Reyranella humidisoli: one gene and its partner. The protein of the gene in region 1 interacts with the protein of each later gene in a pairwise test. Links are inferred from orthologs where the notes say so. Each region holds a gene or a part of one and is shown in the gene's direction. Other genes may lie near its edges.

Region 1 (3,058 bases):
TTCCTGCAATGCAAATACTAGGGGGTTAACTGCAAAAATGTGCCCTCAAACGCTCGATCGCACTGTCGAGCGTGCTGTCGTCCTTGCAGAAACAGAACCGGGCGAAGTAGCGCGGCGCTTCATCGGATTGATAGAAGGCGCTCACCGGCACGGCGGTCACGCCGGCTTTAACGGTGATGTGGCGGCAGAAATCCTCGTCGGTCCCGTTGAAGCCCAGCGGCCTGAAGTCGGTGGTGACGAAGTACGTCCCGTGCGCGGGCAGCACGTCGAACCCGATCTCCGCGAGGGCGGTGGCCAGCCGGTCGCGTTTGCGCTGCATGTCGGCGGCCAGGGTGGCGAAATAGCCGTCGTTCAGGCGCAAGCCCGTCGCCGCACCCCATTGCAGATTGGGCGGCGTGGTGAAGGTCATGAACTGATGGGTCTTGGCGATCGGTTTCATCAGTTCCGGCGCCGCCGTGATGTAGCCCACCTTCCAGCCTGTCAGGCTGAAGCTTTTGCCGGCTGAGCCGATGCGTACCGTGCGATCGCGCATGCCCGGCAGCGTCATCAGCGAGATGTGGCGCCGGTCGTCGAAGATGATGTGCTCGTAAACCTCGTCGCAGATCGCATAGACGTCGTGCTTCAGGCAGAGCCCGGCGATGAAGGACAGTTCCTCCTCGTCGAAGACCTTCGAGCAGGGATTCATTGGCGTGTTGAACAGGATCAGCTTGGTCTTCGGCCCGAAGGCGGCGGCCAGTTCCTCCCGGGGCAGCCGCCAGTGTGGCGGCTCCAGCCGCACCAGCTTCGGCACGCCCCCTGCCCGTCGCACCATGGGCAGGTAGGAATCGTAGAGCGGTTCGATGAGTACGACCTCGTCGCCCGGCTCGATCAGGCCGAACAGGCAGTCGCCGAGCGCCTCGGTCGCGCCCGACGTGACCAGGACTTCGGTCTGCCAGTCGATGTCGAGCCCCTGGAACCGCTTCGCATGATCCGCAACGGCCTGGCGCAATTCGGGAATGCCCATCATGGGCGGGTACTGGTTGTGCCCGGTCAGCAGGTACTCCGCCGCCGCCGCCCGCACCTCCTCGGGTCCCTTGTCGTCGGGGAAGCCCTGGCCGAGGTTGACGGACTTGTGCTCGCGCGCGAGCGCCGACATGACTTCAAATACCGTGGTCCCGAGTGCGGACATGGTCGAGTTTGCGGGTTTCATTGGGGATTCTCTGCTGCCTTCCAATTGACCAATTTTCTGCCGATAAATTGGGCGTTTCGCCTTCTAAACAGACAGACTGTCGCCGGATTTCCCGCATCGGCCTGTGGAAAATCTTGGCATGGTTTATGCTTCCTCGTGTGGCATACGGGCTATCCCGACCGGGAGGGCCCGGTGCCTGCGTGCGGAGTGTCTTTAGCCACATGAAGAAGATCGAAGCGATCATCAAGCCCTTCAAGCTCGATGAGGTGAAGGACGCCCTCAATCAGATCGGCCTCAAGGGCATCACGGTTCTCGAAGCCAAGGGCTTCGGCCGGCAGAAAGGCCATACCGAACTGTATCGCGGCGCCGAGTATGTCGTCGACTTCCTGCCGAAGGTGAAGCTCGAGCTCGTCATCGAGGACGAGATGGTCGAGAAGGCCGTCGAGGCGATCCGCAGTTCGGCGCATACCGGTCGCATCGGCGACGGCAAGATTTTCGTGTCGAGCATCGACGACGCGATCCGAATTCGTACTGGTGAGCGTGGTGACGCCGCCGTATGAGGACCCGGCCTTTGGGGGCTGAAGCAGTAAACCACAAGTAGAGGGACGACCGACAATGGATGCCAAACAGGTTCTGGCGATGATCAAGGAAAAGGACGTCAAGTTCGTTGACTTCCGCTTCACCGATCCTCGCGGCAAGTGGCAGCACACGGCCCGCATGGCGTCCGCCACCGACGAAGGTACCTTCGAGGACGGCGTGATGTTCGACGGTTCCTCGATCGCCGGCTGGAAGGCCATCAACGAGTCCGACATGATCCTGATGCCGGATCCGTCGACCGCCGTGCTCGACCCCTTCTCGGCCCAGACCACGCTGATCATCAGCTGCGACGTCGTCGAGCCCTCGACCGGCCAGCTCTACGCCCGCTGCCCGCGCTCGACGGCCAAGCGCGCCGAAGCGTTCATGAAGTCGTCCGGCATCGGCGACACCGCCGTGTTCGGCCCCGAACTCGAGTTCTTCGTGTTCGACGACGTCCGCTTCGACGTCCAGATGCAGGGCAGCTTCTACAGCATCTCCTCGAACGAATCGCCGTGGAACTCCGGCGTTGCCGTCGAAGGCGGCAACCTGGCCCATCGTCCGGGCGTCAAGGGCGGCTACTTCCCGGTCCAGCCGGTCGACACGCACAATGACCTGCGCGCCGAGATGATGACGGTCTGCACCGACATGGGCCTCACCATGGAAATCCACCATCACGAGGTGGCTCCGGCCCAGAACGAGCTCGGCTTCAAGTTCGACACGCTCGTCAAGACCGCCGACAACGTGCAGAAGTACAAGTACTCGCTGCACAACGTCGCCCACAGCTACGGCAAGTCGCTGACCTTCATGCCGAAGCCCCTGTACGGCGACAACGGCTCGGGCATGCACTGCCATCAGTCGATCTGGAAGGACGGCAAGCCGCTGTTCGCCGGGTCGGGCTACGCCGACCTGTCGGAGACGGCGCTGTACTACATCGGCGGCATCATCAAGCACGCCAAGGCGCTGAACGCCTTCACCAACGCCAGCACCAACTCCTACAAGCGCGTCATCCCGGGCTTCGAGGCGCCGGTGCTCCTGGCCTACTCGTCGCGCAACCGCTCGGCCTCGTGCCGTATCCCCTACTCGGCTTCGCCGAAGGGCAAGCGCGTCGAGGTCCGCTTCCCGGACCCGTCGGCCAACCCGTACCTCGCCTTCGCGGCGATGCTGATGGCCGGCATCGACGGCATCAACAACAAGATCCATCCGGGCGACCCGATGGATAAGAACCTGTACGACCTGCCGCCGGAAGAACTGTCGAAGGTCCCGACCGTCGCCGGCTCGCTGCGCGAGGCCCTCAACGCCCTCGACGCCGACCGC
Region 2 (3,092 bases), 120 kb from region 1 along the record:
GTCGGGCGTCAGCGACCTGCCCTTCCGCCAGATGGTGAAGCGGCGTGGGGCGGGCCTCGTCGTGTCCGAGATGATCGCCTCGGTCGCGATGGTTCGAGAGAACCGCAAGACGCTCCTGATGGCCAAGACCACGCCGGAAGAGTTTCCCATGTCGGTGCAGCTCGCGGGCTGCGAACCCGAGGTGATGGCCGAGGCGGCGAAGCTCAACGAGGATCGCGGCGCCGCGATCATCGACATCAACTTCGGCTGCCCCGTGAAGAAGGTCGTCAATGGCCATGCCGGCTCCTCGCTGATGCGCGACGAGGTGCATGCCGCGAAGATCCTCGAGGCGACGGTGAAGGCGGTGAAGCTGCCGGTGACGCTGAAGATGCGCACCGGCTGGGATTCGACCAACCGCAACGCGCCGAACCTCGCGCGCATCGCGGAAGAGTGCGGGATCAAGATGCTGACCGTGCACGGCCGCACACGCTGCGATTTCTACGACGGGCACGCCGACTGGGCGTTCGTCCGCAACGTCAAGGAAGCGACCAGGCTGCCCGTCATCGTCAACGGCGACATCACCACGCTCGAAGACATCGACCAGGCGCTCGATCAGTCGGGCGCCGACGGCATCATGATCGGCCGCGGCGCCTACGGTCGGCCGTGGTTCCTGAGCCAGGCGATTCGCTATCTGCGCACCGGCGAGCGTCTGCCCGATCCGTCGATCGCCGAGCAGTATACGGCGGTGCGCACGCACTTCGAGGCGATGCTCGAGCATTACGGCCTCGAGACCGGTGTGCGCATGGCGCGCAAGCATCTCGGCTGGTACTCCAAGGGTCTGGCCGCATCGGCCGACTTCCGCGCCGCCGTGAACCGCGAGACTTCTGCCGACAAGGTTCGCAGCATGCTGGCCGAGTTCTTCCTGCCGGCACTCGATCGGCAGGCGGCCTGATGTCACTGCGCCCCCTCAAACGAAACGGCATGAGTGACCAGTTCCCGACGGCTATCCTCGACTCGCTCTCCGAGGCGATCATCGTCGTCGAAGCGAACGGCCTGATCCACTACGCCAACCTTTCGGCCGAGCAGTTCTTCGGCGTCGGCCGTGCCCGCCTGGTCGGCCATCCGTTGAACGAGTTCATCCCCGACGACACGCCGCTCTTCTCGTTGCTGGAGCAGGTCCTGACGACCGGCGGTGCGGTGGCAGAGAATGGCGTCACGCTGGCGTCGCCACGTATCGGCACGCGCTTCTGCGCGCTGCGACTCTCGCCGATCGTCGACAGCGACGGCCTCGTCGCGGTGTCACTGGTCGAGCAGACCATTGCCCGCAACATCGACCGCCAGATGTCCCATCGCAGCGCCGCCCGCTCGGTAAGCGCGCTGGCCGCCATGCTGGCGCACGAGGTCAAGAACCCGCTGTCGGGCATCCGCGGCGCCGCGCAGCTTCTCGAGCAGTCGGTGCCGGATTCGGAGCGCGAGCTGACCGAGCTGATCTGCGAGGAGACCGACCGCATCGTGGCGCTGGTCGACCGCATGGAGGCTTTCGCCGACGGCCGCCCGATCGATCGCGGCCCCATCAACATCCACCAGGTCCTCAACCACGTCCGCCGCCTGTCGCAGAACGGCTTCGGCAAGGGCGTGCGCTTCGTCGAAACCTACGACCCGTCGCTGCCCGACGTGCACGGCGACCGCGACCAGCTCATCCAGGTGTTCCTCAATCTCGTGAAGAACGCCTGTGAGGCGCCGGGCGATGGCGAGCGCGAGATCGAGCTTTCGACCGCCTATCGCCACGGGCTGCGCCTCGCGGTGCCGGGCCAGCAGACGAGGGTCAACCTGCCGCTGGTCGTCTCGGTACGAGACAATGGCCTTGGCGTGTCCGACGAGATCCGCGCGCACCTGTTCGACGCTTTCGTGACCAACAAGCCGACCGGAACTGGCCTAGGACTTGCTTTGGTCGCCAAGATCGTCAACGACCACGGCGGCGCCATCGAGTTCGACAGCGAACCCGGCCGCACATCATTCAGGATCATGTTGCCTCTCCAGTTCCCGCAGGCCGCGCCGTGAGCGCCGGCGCCACCATTCTCGTCGCCGACGACGACCGCGCCATCCGCACCGTCCTGCACCAGGCCCTCGGCCGGCAGGGTCACACGGTTCGCAGCACCGGCACCGCCTCCACGCTCTGGCAATGGGTCCAGGAAGGCGAGGGGCAGCTCGTCATCACCGACGTGGTGATGCCCGACGAGAACGGCCTCGACCTGGTGCCACGCATCCGCAAGCTGCGGCCCGACCTGCGCATCATCGTCATGAGCGCGCAGTCGACCCTGCTCACGGCTGTGCGTGCGACTGAACGCGGCGCCTTCGAATACCTGCCCAAGCCCTTCGACCTGAATGAGCTGATCTCGGTGGTGAACCGCGCGCTGTCGGCGCCGGCCACCCCGGTGCAGCGGGCCGCGGCCCGCCCGGAAGAGGGCGAGCGCCTGCCGCTGATCGGCCGATCGCCCGCGATGCAGGAGATCTACCGCACGCTGGCGCGCCTTATGTCGACCGACCTCACGGTCATGGTCACCGGCGAGTCGGGCGCGGGCAAGGAGTTGGTCGCGCGCGCCCTGCACGACTACGGCAAGCGCCGGAAGGGCCCCTTCATTGCCCTCAACATGGCGGCGATCCCGCGCGAGCTGATCGAGAGCGAGCTGTTCGGCCATGAGCGCGGCGCCTTCACCGGCGCGGTTCAGCGGACGGCCGGCAAGTTCGAGCAGGCCTCCGGCGGCACGCTGTTCCTCGACGAAATCGGCGACATGCCGCCCGAGGCCCAGACGCGCCTGCTGCGCGTGCTGCAGGAAGGCGAGTACATGACGGTCGGCGGTCGCACGCCGATCAAGGCCAATGTCCGCATCGTCGCGGCGACCCATCGCGACCTGCGCCGCCTCATCCAGCAGGGCCTGTTCCGCGAGGATCTCTATTACCGCCTGAACGTCGTGCCGATCCGCCTGCCGCCGCTGCGCGAGCGGCTGGACGACATCCCTGAACTCGCCAACCACTATCTGCAGGCCGCCACCACCGACGGCCTGCCGACCAAGGTCCTGTCGCCGGAAGCGATGACCCGCCTGAAACAGCAT

What was found. Proteins that work in one complex are often made in the same cells at the same time.
Region 2: the proteins of KQ910_RS25625 (region 1) and KQ910_RS25065 interact in binary tests that used the Escherichia coli proteins (3 or more experiments, as listed by UniProt). The link is inferred for Reyranella humidisoli from one-to-one orthologs.

The regions. Positions count from the first base shown.
Region 1 is NZ_JAHOPB010000003.1:448,295-451,352, forward strand. The notes cover bases 104-3,058. They hold KQ910_RS25625 (P-II family nitrogen regulator), read left to right. Parts: upstream 104-1,389; coding sequence 1,390-1,728; downstream 1,729-3,058. Other genes in these bases: KQ910_RS25620 (aminotransferase), read right to left, coding at 104-1,189; glnA (type I glutamate--ammonia ligase), read left to right, coding at 1,784-3,058. In the rest of the region: more of KQ910_RS25620, read right to left, coding at 26-103. UniProt on the Escherichia coli protein: P-II indirectly controls the transcription of the glutamine synthetase gene (glnA). P-II prevents NR-II-catalyzed conversion of NR-I to NR-I-phosphate, the transcriptional activator of GlnA. When P-II is uridylylated to P-II-UMP, these events are reversed.
Region 2 is NZ_JAHOPB010000003.1:327,477-330,568, reverse strand. Bases 12-3,000 are described here. They hold KQ910_RS25065 (two-component system sensor histidine kinase NtrB), read left to right. Parts: upstream 12-960; coding sequence 961-2,040; downstream 2,041-3,000. Other genes in these bases: ntrC (nitrogen regulation protein NR(I)), read left to right, coding at 2,037-3,000; dusB (tRNA dihydrouridine synthase DusB), read left to right, coding at 12-931. In the rest of the region: more of dusB, read left to right, coding at 1-11; more of ntrC, read left to right, coding at 3,001-3,092.